Regions from separate parts of the Caballeronia sp. S22 genome, predicted to be linked through region 3. Evidence: predicted binding sites of a transcription regulator. Region 3 holds the regulator's gene; each other region holds the start of a gene.
The links. Region 3 encodes LexA, which represses DNA repair genes until DNA is damaged. Its sites were predicted from a motif close to ACTGTATNNNNATACAGT; they were not measured.
Positions count from the first base shown of each region.

Region 1: a site for LexA is predicted at 1,916-1,933, ahead of ACEN42_RS31935 (putative DNA modification/repair radical SAM protein). Genes of this name have one in related genera too.
Region 2: a site for LexA is predicted at 1,998-2,015, ahead of dinB (DNA polymerase IV). Genes of this name have one in related genera too.

Region 1 is NZ_OZ180038.1:1,163,048-1,167,029, reverse strand. It holds gene ACEN42_RS31940 (UdgX family uracil-DNA binding protein) at 1-692, opposite strand, end outside; gene ACEN42_RS31935 (putative DNA modification/repair radical SAM protein) at 692-1,903, opposite strand; gene ACEN42_RS31930 (hypothetical protein) at 2,019-2,240, shown strand; gene ACEN42_RS31925 (hypothetical protein) at 2,310-2,681, shown strand; gene ACEN42_RS31920 (hypothetical protein) at 2,989-3,291, shown strand; gene ACEN42_RS31915 (aldose 1-epimerase) at 3,304-3,982, opposite strand, start outside.
Region 2 is NZ_OZ180036.1:233,502-237,483, forward strand. It holds gene ACEN42_RS16180 (ATP-binding protein) at 1-230, shown strand, start outside; gene ACEN42_RS16185 (response regulator transcription factor) at 396-1,079, shown strand; gene ACEN42_RS16190 (DUF3563 family protein) at 1,104-1,298, opposite strand; gene ACEN42_RS16195 (hypothetical protein) at 1,593-1,958, shown strand; gene dinB (DNA polymerase IV) at 2,125-3,309, shown strand; gene ACEN42_RS16205 (TauD/TfdA dioxygenase family protein) at 3,442-3,982, shown strand, end outside.
Region 3 is NZ_OZ180035.1:1,839,915-1,843,896, forward strand. It holds gene cysT (sulfate ABC transporter permease subunit CysT) at 1-100, opposite strand, end outside; gene ACEN42_RS08590 (sulfate ABC transporter substrate-binding protein) at 194-1,228, opposite strand; gene lexA (transcriptional repressor LexA) at 1,487-2,164, shown strand; gene ACEN42_RS08600 (hypothetical protein) at 2,381-2,707, shown strand; gene ACEN42_RS08605 (DUF2939 domain-containing protein) at 2,797-3,396, shown strand; gene ACEN42_RS08610 (universal stress protein) at 3,406-3,915, opposite strand.

The DNA of each region.
Region 1 (3,982 bases), on a different replicon from region 3:
CGCACCGGCATATGCTGTTCGAGCGCGGATTCGTTCAGGCGCGCGGGGTTGAAAATGCTGCCGTAGTAGGTCATCCAGAGCGCTTCGGCGGCGTCGGGCGTATCGACCGCATGTTCGGATGCCAGCGCGCGGCGTCGTTCCAGTTGCAGGCGCTCGCCGTCGAACATCGCGGCACCGTCGGGCGTCGCGATCAGCCACGTCGAGCGTCCCATGCGCGCCGCGAAATGCTCCGCGCCCCAGGCGAGCACGTCGTGCCCGGGCTCGTACCACGCGACATATTCGGGCGCGCCGAGCGACGCCTCGCGCTGCCGGAAGCGCACGTACGCGATCATGTCGTGCTGCGCGCGGCGCACCGCCTTCGCCATCTTGTAGAGGCGTGCGCCGTCTTCATCGGCAGGAGATGCAACCGCGCGGTCGCCCTGCGCCCAACGCCAGAGAACACGATAGAGAAAGCTCCAGCGATGCGCGTCGCGGAAATGCGCGGCGTCCTTCAACAGCGACGCGAGTTCGCGTGACACACGGATTTGCGGCGCCTCCGCTACGCTAGCCAATTGCGCCGGTTCGCTGAACAGCGCCGGTTCCCCTTGCGGCGTGCGCCAGTCGATCGATTCGGGCGTGAGTCCTCGCGCGAGCGCATCGAGCGCGGCGGCGCGCCAGGCATCGAAATCGTCGTCGATGAGGAGGACATGCATCAGATCAGCGAAAGCTGCACGGGCTCTGTGGCGAGCGCGCGCCGGAGATTGTCCGAGGGCGCCTCGCCGAGCGGCGGCCGGTAGTCCGCCGTGACGACGAAAGGCTTCACCTTGTCCATGGCGCAGCGCAGTTTTACGAGATCCTGATAGCGCACGCGCCGCGCGCGCCGCAACTCGACGATCCGCTTAGCGTTGCGCATGCCGATGCCCGGCACACGCGCGATCATGCGCGCGGGCGCGGTATTCAGATCGACGGGAAAGCGGTCGCGATGCGCAAGCGCCCATCCGAGCTTCGGATCGATATCAAGCGGCAGATTGCCGGCGTCGGCGAGCAACTCGGCGGCCGCGAACCCATAGCCGCGCATCAGAAAGTCGGCCTGATACAGCCGATGCTCGCGCAAAAGCGGCGGCGCTTTCGACGGCACGCCGGACGGGCTGTCGGGAATCGGACTGAACGCCGAGTAATAGACGCGCTTTAACTGATATGAGCCGTACAGCGTTTCGGCGGTGCCGAGGATAGTGCGATCGTCGGTGTCATCCGCGCCGACGATCATCTGCGTGCTTTGCCCTGCCGGCGCGAAACGCGGTGCGCGCGGCTCCGCTTCCGACTCCTCGCGCGCGACGCGGATATTGCCCATCGCCAGCTTGATCGTGCGGCCGCTCTTTTCGGGCGCGAGACGCTCGAGGCTGATTTCCGTCGGCAACTCGATATTCACGCTCAGGCGGTCGGCGTAGCGTCCCGCTTGCGCGATGAGTCCGGGGTCGGCATCGGGAATCGTCTTCAGATGGATATAGCCGCGAAAATGATGTTTCTCGCGCAGCGTCTTCGCGACGAGGCCGAGCTGCTCCATCGTGTAGTTCGATGAACGAATTACACCCGAACTGAGGAACAGGCCGTCGATGTAATTGCGGCGGTAAAAGTCCAGCGTCAGGCTAACGACTTCATCCGGCGTGAAGCGGGCGCGCGGCACATTGCTGGAACGGCGGTTAATGCAGTAACGGCAGTCGTAGAGACAAAAGTTCGTCAACAGAATCTTGAGCAGCGAGACGCAGCGGCCATCCGGCGTGAAGCTGTGGCAAATGCCTGAGCCGGTACTGGCGCCGAGGCCGTCGATGCCGCGCGACTCGCGTTTCGGCGCGCCGCCGCTCGCGCATGACGCGTCGTATTTTGCAGCGTCGGCGAGGATTTCGAGCTTTTCGGAGAGATCCATCTTGAATATAATACTGTATGTATATACAGTATCTCACGAGAGGTAAGGAGTCAAACGCAAATATGCTTGCGCACGCTTCGCGCCTGCCCGCAAGTCATCTTCCCGGAGCCCGTTTATGCGATTCGACTACAAGACGTTCCATATCGATTGCACCGCGCATCACGACCAGGACGGCAGCTACTACGCCCACGCGAAGATCACACATCTGCCGGACGAACACACGGCGCATGTGGAAGTTTTCGAATCCGGCGAACTGGATTCCTTTGCGAGCGAATCGGATGCTGTCCATTGCGCGCGGGCATGGGCCATCGAATGGTGTGACGAGGCGCTTGCGTAGTTATCGCGCGTCTTCCCGCAGCATGGTCTGACGCGCCGCCGCCGCGTGCGCTCGCGTGCGGCACGGCGATTGCGCAAGTCAAACGGTGACACCGCAGCATTTTGCGAGGCGGTGCGCATCGAGACCATCGATCAACGGGAGGACACCATGAAAAACGCGAAGAGAACTCTGCTTGTATCGGCACTGATGCTGGGCTTGTCGGGCGCAGCGTTCGCGCAGGGCGCGGGCGGCGGTGCCGGTGGCGGTACGGCCGGCGGCAACGGCGCTGGCCAGGGCGGGACCGGCATGAGCACGCCAAACGCCAACGGTGTGACGGGCACGACGTCGGGCGCTTCGGGCGCAAGCACAATGGACTCGTCTCACAGCAACAAGATGCACAAGAACAAGAAGAGCAGTATGGACTCGGGTGCGTCGAGTGGCGGTGCCGGGAAGTCAAACTAAGCGTATTGAAGTCAGTTCCTAAGCGCGCTCGGGTCTCTTCGTGAGACCGAGCGCGCTTTTTCTTCCACTCCGCGGCACTCCCCACCAAAGTATCCCTACGAGATAGGGATTTCTCCCGCTCCCGCATCGCCGTACCTTAAGCCCTGAGCGCTATTCATTGCGCCGACGCGTCTTCTATCGTCGCGTCGGGGGAAGCATGTAGCGGCGAGTTTGCCATTGCGCTCGATCCCATCCATCGATAAAGCTGCAAGGAGTCCGAGAATCGTGTTTCCCGGCTGCTTGTGCATTCGTTTCAAGGAGCTGGAGCATGAAGGCAAAAGTCAATCCAAAACTCTTCGCGATGATGGCCGCGTGCGCGATCGTCGCCACCGTCGGCACGGCACACGCTCAGGGCATGCCCGCCGACGCGCAGCAACTCGTTCAGACGATGCGTCCGATGTACATGTCGCAAGCCACGCCCGAACAGGACCAGACCATCGCAACGCGCGCTGCCCAAACCGATGACGCCGCGTACGGCGGCATGGCCGCGGGCGCAAACGCATCCGCAAGCGGTCGCGCTCAGAGCAGCTGCCGCGACGCGGCCCGCTGCGACATCTTCTTCGGTCAGTAAGCGGACATCGTCCTACCCGAAGCGAGTCGTCCATGCGAATGACGCGATGACCGACTCGCCCGGCTTCAGCTCCGCGCCGCCCTTCATCGCGTGGTCGGCGTCGAGGTTCACCCAATCCGCCACGTTGCTCACCGGCTCGACGCACAGCAAATCGGGATGCGACGCCGGCGCGTACACCACCATGTGATCGAACGGCGTCTCGGCGTCGAGCGTGATCGCGCGCCCTTCGTCCGGCCACGCGATCGTCGCCGTGCGCGACCAGCCGGCGCAGTTGTTGTCGAGATCGAATGCATCGGCGGACATGCCTTCTCTCGACGCCATCGCATCGACGCACGGATGCGCTCCCGCATGCGTCGGCAGCAGATCGGGCGTGCTATGCCACATCGCCGCGACGCGCGCGTGAACGCGTGTGTTTCGCGTGCGTGGATAGTATGGATGATGGCCCATGCCGAAGGGCATCGGCCGATCGGACAGGTTGCGCGCGGAGATCGTGACCGTTAGCGTGTGGTCATCGAGCGCGAATTCCTGCGTCGCTTCATACGCAAACGGCCAGTGATGCGCTGCTGCCTTCGAAGGCTCGTGCGAAAAATGCAGGCACGCGCGCGACTCCGACACCTCGCCCACGCGCCACGGCAAGCGCCATGCGTTGCCGTGAAGCGCATGCGCAAAGGCATTGCCATCGCCGGACAGA
Region 2 (3,982 bases), on a different replicon from region 3:
GCATCGACGAAGCACTGCTGCCGCGCGTGTTCGACCGCTTCTTCCGTGCGAACCCGGACGTGGAGGGCAGCGGCCTCGGCTTGTCCATCGTGAAGGCGATCGCCGCGCGCTACGGCGGCGACGTCACGCTCAGAAACCGCGCCGACGGGCACTCGGGCATCGTCGCTTCGATCGGCTTTCCCGTCGAGGAAGTCACCGAAAACGCCGCGTTACCGGCATTAAACACATAAGGATTTGCGCGCGCTTTTGCGCCGATTACAATGCATTCGCTGCGTGGCGCGAAGTGATCGTCATCGATCGGAAAAGAATCGAAAAGACCGGTCGTGCGTTTCATATCCTTCGGCCGCATTCCGGGCGCGTGGCGCGCGCCATTCTCGCGACCCGCGAGGTGGAACATGCGAATTCTCCTGATCGAAGACGACGTGCAGATCGGCACGAGCCTCATGCGTGCGCTCAAGGACGCGGACTACGCCGTCGACTGGGTCCGCGACGGCAACGCGGGCCGCGAGGCGCTCGACGCCGCCGAATACACCGTGGTGCTGCTCGATCTCGGCCTGCCGGGCATGACGGGCATCGAGTTGCTGCGGCAGGCGCGCACGGCCGGCAATGCGACGCCGGTGCTGATCCTCACCGCGCGCGACGATGTCGACACACGCGTTCAGGGCCTCGACCTCGGCGCCGACGACTATCTGCTCAAGCCCTTCAACATGCCCGAACTGCTCGCGCGCATCCGCGCGGTGCTGCGGCGCAAGGCGGGCTACGCGGTCTCGCGCCTTGGCGACGATTCCATCTGCCTCAATCTCGATCAGCGCACGCTCACTTGCGGCGAGACCTCGGGCGTGCTCTCCGCGCGTGAATTCGCGCTGATGCACGCGCTGCTCGAACGCCCCGGCACGATCTTCTCGCGCGATCAACTGGAAGACCGCCTTTACGGCTGGGGCAAGGAAGTGGAGAGCAACGCGGTCGACGTGCTGATCCATTCGGTGCGCAAGAAGTTCGGCGCGGGCGTGATCCGCAACGTGCGCGGCCTCGGCTGGACCGTGATGCTCGGGCAGGCGGGCCGTGAGGAAGCCAAGTAGCGCACGTTGCATGAGCGGCGCGGCTCATGGCTGATCGTGGTGTCGCCCGAGCGCGCCGCAGAAGTACATGCTGTAGTCGTGATCCTGCGTTTCGACCTGGCGCATGCGGCGTTCGAGATCGGCGAGATCATTCGACGACGCGAGATAGGCGTCGCGGAGATCGTCCGTCGTGCGGATGGAGAAGAGGGTGTCGATGGACTGCGAAAGACGTTCAAACATGATGTGCTCCGGTCGTTGAAAGAAGGCCGGTAAGAGTGGGGCCGACGGAAAGCAGGTTATGCCCCGCGAATTAGAAAGGAATGAGAGCTCGGTCGAGCGTCTTCTCATGCGCGAATCCGCTCTTCGCATGACGAAGCGTTCGCCAACGCACCGTGAATCGGATCGCACTGCGGGCAGGCACTGCCGCGCCGCACCATCCCGTGCTATCGTGCTTTTATAGGGGTGACGTGCGGGTTTCCATGCGAAACGCCGTGCGTGATTCGCGTTCGTCGATCGTCTCTCGTGAAGGCCGCCATGAACGATGTGTCTCGTATCCTCAGTGCCCGCGACCGCGTCGAGTTGCTCTGCTGGCTCACGTGCGGCAGTCTCGGCGCGTATTACCTGAACGGCGACTGGCCGGCCGCCTCGTTTCACGTGCAGGCCGCGCACAAATGGCTCGACCGGCATCAGCGGCTCGCCGACTGGCTCACGGTCGCGAAGCTCGCCGCCATCGCACGCGAGATCGCCACGCAGCATTGCGCGATGCTCGAAGCGGACTGGGCGCGCGAAGCCGTCGAGGAAATTCTCGACAGTGAAGACCTCAACTATCAATCGGATGTCGTGCGGCAGGTGTTCGACGATTGCCGCCGCGCACTGGCAGAAAAGCGCACGCCGGAATGAGCCGGCAATCGTGCGCACTGGCAGGCTCTAGCGCGAATTACTGTATGGATGTACAGTAAGCCATTTTTATTGCCTGGCGGCACTGCCTCAGCATGTTCGGTGCGTTCGTTCCTGTCGATTTCGCTTTGAGCGCGTCTCGTCGCGCGGCGACACTCTGATCGCCGCAATGGACACGCCGTTTCCCGCAAACGCACCCGCACCGCGCCGCATCGCGCATCTAGACATGGATGCGTTCTTCGCATCGGTCGAACTCCTGCGCTATCCGGAACTGCGCGGCATGCCGGTCGTGGTCGGCGGCGGCCGCAGCGCCACGCCGGAAACGCTTGCCGACGGCTCGCGCCGATTCAGGCGTCTGCGCGACTACGCGGGGCGCGGCGTCGTGACCACGTCCACTTACGAGGCGCGCAAGTTCGGCGTCTTTTCCGCGATGGGCATGATGAAGGCCGCCCAGCTCGCGCCCGACGCGATCCTCCTGCCGACCGATTTCGAGTCCTATCGCCATTACTCGCGCCTGTTCAAGGCGGCCGTCGCGACATTTACAACGCAGATCGAGAATCGCGGCATCGACGAGATTTATATCGACGTCAGCGATCTTCCCGGTGAGCCGGCCGATATCGGCCAGCGGATGAAGGACGCCGTGCACGACGCGACCGGCCTTACGTGCTCCATCTGCATCGCGCCGAACAAGCTGCTCGCGAAGATCGGCTCCGAGCTCGACAAGCCGGACGGCCTCACCATCCTCACCATGGACGACCTGCCGACGCGCATCTGGCCGCTCGCCGCGCGCAAGGTGAACGGCATCGGCCCGAAGGCGAGCGAAAAGCTCGCGTCGCTCGGCATCGTGACGGTGGGCGATATCGCCGCCGCCGATCCCGGATTCCTGCAAACGCACTTCGGCGGCACATATGCCGCGTGGCTCGCGCGCATCGCGCAGGGCCAGGACGAGCGGCCCGTGGTCGTGAGCTCGACGCCCAAGTCGATGAGCCGCGAGACCACGTTCGAGCGCGACTTCCATCCGAAGCAGGATCGCGCGACGCTCTCGGCGGAATTCACGGGTCTGTGCACGCGGGTCGCCGAAGACTTGCAGCGCAAAGGCTATGTCGGGCGCACGGTTTGCATCAAGCTGCGCTTCGACGATTTCCGCACCGTGACGCGCGATCTGACCGTGCCCGTCGCGACCGCCGATCCCGTCGAAATCCGCCGCGCCGCGACCGAGTGCCTGAAGCGCATCGTGCTCGATCGCCGGATCAGGCTGCTCGGCGTGCGCGTCAGTGCGCTCGCCGGGCGCGATGAAAGCGGTTTCGTCGAGCCGGTGCAGGTCGAATTGCCGTTCGACGCCGGCAGCGACTGAGCAGATCGGCGTGTCGTATCGCTTCCGACAAGGCTTTATCGCACCGGCGCATAACGAAAGCTCGCATCCTTCGTTGCCGGCTGAATCGCCGCGCGTTAGATTGATAGCTTCCCCGAAGTTATCGATTCGACCGTGACGATTCAGACTGCTCCCGCTTCACTTGCCACATCCGGCGAAGCCGCCGATCAATCCATCGAGATTCGCAAATTCGACGCGCCGCTCGGCGCCGAAGTGATCGGACTCGATCTGTCGAAGCCGTTATCGAATGCCGATTTCTCGCGCATTCACCGCGCGCATCTGGATCATCACGTGCTCGTGTTTCGCGATCAGCGCATCACGCCCGACGAGCAGGTCGCGTTCAGCAAGCGCTTCGGCCCCTTGCAGATTCACGTGCTGCATCAGTTCGGGCTCGCGGGGCATCCGGAAGTGCTGATCGTGTCGAACATCGTCGAGAACGGCAAGCCGATCGGCCTCGGCGATGCGGGCCATTTCTGGCATTCGGATCTCTCGTACAAAGAGAAGCCCAGTCTCGGGTCGCTCCTGCATGCGCAGGAATTGCCCGCGCTCGGCGGCGACACGCTCTTCGCGAATCAGCATCTCGCGTGGGACGCGCTGCCTGCGCATCTGCGCGATGCGGTCGAAGGCCGTTCGGCCGAGCACACGTATCTCGCCA
Region 3 (3,982 bases):
GCGGAATCAGCACCACGAGGCTTAAGTACGCCACCGTGATGCCGAGCGTCAGGCCGAACCCGGGAAGCGCGCTCGGCTTCTTGAATGTGAGGGTCGTCATCCTTGATTGATCCTTTTCTTGCGCCGGGGTTGGGCGCGTCGCTGCTTCGGGGCGCCCGGCGTCATTGACGCGCCGCGTCGCCCGCTCTTTCGCTTACTGCGGCTGATAGATCGAATCGAACACGCCGCCGTCCGCGAAGTGCGTCTTCTGCGCCTTCGTCCAGCCGCCGAACGTGTCGTCGATGGTGTAGAGCTTCAGCTTCGGGAACTGCTTCGTGAGTTCAGCGGGCACCTTGTCCGAACGCGGCCGATAAAAATTGCGCGCGGCGATCTGCTGTCCTTCGTCGCTGTACAGATACTTGAGATAGGCATCGGCGAGCTTGCGCGTACCGTGCTTGTCGACGACCTTGTCGACCACCGCGACCGGCGGCTCCGCGAGAATGCTCACCGACGGCACCACGATCTCGAACTTGTCCGTGCCGAATTCCTTCACCGAGAGGAACGCCTCGTTCTCCCATGCGATCAGCACGTCGCCCTGGCCGCGCTGCACGAAACTCGTGGTCGCACCGCGCGCGCCGGAATCGAGCACGCCCGCATTCTTGTAGAGCTTCGTCACGAAGTCCTTGGCGGTCTGGTCGTTGCCGCCCGGCTTGTGCTGCGCATACGCCCACGCCGCGAGATAGTTCCAGCGCGCGCCACCCGAGGTCTTCGGATTCGGCGTGACGATCGACACGCCCGGCTTGGCCAGATCGTCCCAGTCCTTGATGTGCTTCGGATTGCCCTTGCGCACGAGGAACACGATCGTCGATGTGTACGGCGACGCGTTGTCCGGCAGACGCTTCTGCCAGTCCGCGTTGACGAGTCCCTTGGACGCGAGCGCATCGATGTCGTAGGCGAGCGCGAGCGTCACGACATCGGCCTGCAATCCATCGAGCACCGCGCGCGCCTGTCCGCCCGAGCCGCCGTGCGACTGCTTGAAAGTGACCGTTTCGCCCGTGTCGGCCTTCCACTTCTTCGCGAACGCCTGATTGAAGTCCTGATACAGCTCGCGGGTCGGGTCGTAGGAGACGTTCAGAAACGACGTCTGCGCGAACGCCGACGCAGCCAGCCCGACGCCCGCCGCCGTCAGCGCCGCCGCCGCGAGCACGCGCCGCGCGCCTTTGCCCAATCCCAATCTGATGCTTCGCATTCCCCGTTCTCCGTCTTATCGAATTGACGGAATCAGTCTATCGAGGCGTCTATATGATTAGAAATAATCGTTATTCACTTTTTTATACGTAAAACTGCTAAGAAGCATATTCCTGGGTGGAAGAAGCGACGGCGGCGGTGAAACGCGTCCTCGGCTGCCGCGGGCGGGCGAACTTAAAGTAAAGCTTGAAAAGCGCGAAATACTGTATAAAAATACAGTCAACTGTCCATCCATACAGTGCACCAGGGGCCAGAGCCTGTGACCAAGACATCAAAACTTACCGCGCGGCAGCAGCAGGTCTTCGAACTGATTCAGCGCGCGATCGACCGCACGGGCTTTCCGCCGACGCGCGCCGAGATCGCGGCGGAACTCGGCTTCAGCTCGGCGAATTCGGCCGAGGAGCACTTGCGGGCGCTGGCGCGCAAGGGCGTGATCGAACTCGCGGCGGGCTCGTCGCGCGGCATCCGGCTGCTCGGCGACGCCTCGCGGATCGATCGCTCCGAAGAAATGCCGCATCAGTTCACGCTGCCGCATCAGAGCATCATGCAATTGTCGCTGCCGCTCGTCGGGCGCGTCGCGGCAGGTAGCCCGATCCTCGCGCAGGAACACATCTCGCAGCATTACGCATGCGATCCCGCGCTCTTCTCCAGCAAGCCGGACTATCTGCTGAAAGTGCGGGGCCTGTCGATGCGCGACGCCGGCATTCTCGACGGCGATCTGCTTGCCGTGCAGAAGCGCACCGAGGCGAAGGACGGACAGATCGTCGTCGCGCGTCTGGGCGACGACGTCACGGTCAAACGCTGGAAACGTCGTCCGGACGGCGTCGAACTGATCGCCGAGAATCCGGACTACGAGAACATTTTCGTGCGCTCCGGCAGCGGCGATTTCGCGCTGGAAGGCATCGCGGTTGGCCTGATTCGTTCTGGCGAGTTCTGAAGTCTCCGTCCGGCAAGGGCGGGGAGCGAAAAGCGCGGGCAAATCGTTCGCTCACGTTCAGAAAGAGATAAGAATGGGACAAGAAATGTCCCATTGACATCGCAAGATAGCCTCACCAACCGCTTTAACGCTCAGTCGAGGCGGCTCAAACACAACAAGCATGACGGCCGCCGTGCGCGGTGCGCCGCGGTGCGTCCTATCGTCTGGAGAGTCATCATGGAACGTTTTGCCCGTCTGCTGCCCTTCCGTCAGTTTGGCCGCCTGCGCCATCTGCGCACGCTGATCGCATGCGGCACGCCGCACGCCGAAATCGCCCCCGACCTCTTCGACGACATGCCCGCGCTGCCCTCCCGGCAGCCGGCTTTCGCGCGCGTGTCGCTGAGCAGCACGGTGCACGCGGAGCCGGAACAGCGCGCGCCGGTGCGCGTCTATCGCGGGCAATCGCGCGTGATTCTGGTGGGCAAGATCGACGAAGTGTCGCGCATGATCGACCGTTGCATCGCGGAGGAAGACGCGGGGCTCGCCGGCGGCATCCTCGCCTGAATCGGAGTGGAACGTGAATTCACGGGATTTATCGCGCGCCGGCGTGGTCAATCCCGAATTCACGTTTCGCAAAGAGGCTTCGTCGTCGCATGTCCCGCACTACCCGTTCTGTCGCTACCGCGTTCGTCGTCCTGATTCTCGTCGCGGCGCTCGCTTTTATTTACGCGTCACCTTATATCGCGCTGAATCGCGTGAAGCGCGCAGCCGATGCCCGCGACGCGCAGACCGTCAACCAGTACGTCGATTTTCCCGCGTTGCGCGCGAGCCTCAAGGAACAGGTCGGCGCGCTGCTCACGCGCCGCGTCGATATTCAAAAGAGCGGCAATCCGCTCGCAATCATCGGGGCGATGATAGGTGCGGCGCTCGTCGGTCCTCTCGTCGATTCATATGCGACACCGGACGGCGTCGCGGCGATTCTGAACGGCATTCCGCCGCGCGGCGATCCGGGCGAGCAACCGCCGCAAGCCGGAAACGGTTCATCGGCAACGCCGTCGAACGCGCCGGCCTCGGGCGTCACGGCCGCGCAGCAGGCGCCCAAGGAACCGCCGCAGACCACCGCCGGTTATCGAAGCCTGAACACGTTCGTCGTCACCTATCAGCACGGCGCCGGAGATGCGCGTTACTCGGCGATCTTTCACCGCTACGGCCTCGTGTCATGGAAGCTCGTCGCGGTCGATCTCAATGGCTGAGGCTGACGATCAGGCGCCGGCTTCGGCCTTGACGGGCTTGGCCGCGTAAGCCGCTTCGTCTTCCGCTTCCGCCGATTCACCCGCCTGACAGACGGCCACGAGAATGCTGCACTTCACGCGGTCGAGCAAGGGCGTGTTGCCCGCGCCCATCCACCAGCGCGCGAGACCATTGCGGCAACGATGCCCGACCACGACGAGATCGACCTGAAGGCTTTCGGCGAGCGCGGCGATCTCGTCGATCGGATGCCCGAACGCGAAATGTCCCTGCGCCTGAAGACCGCGTTCGCGCAGCCATTCGACGCCTTCCTGCAGAATGTCGCGCGCGGCTTCTTCGAAGCGTCCGCAGGCCATATCGGTTAGCAGTCCGGCGCTCTGCGCGATGCTCGAGCGCATATCCACCACCGCGAGGACGTGCGTCTCGGCATTCAGATCCAGCGCGAGATTCGCGCCTTGGCGCAATGCCTTGCGACCTTCTCTGGAGCCGTCATAGCAGAGCAGGATTTTTCGGTAGCTTTCCATCATGACCTCCCTGGCCAACTTGCCCTTCGCGCCCGCCCGACGCGACCCGAAGCGCGATTTACCCGCG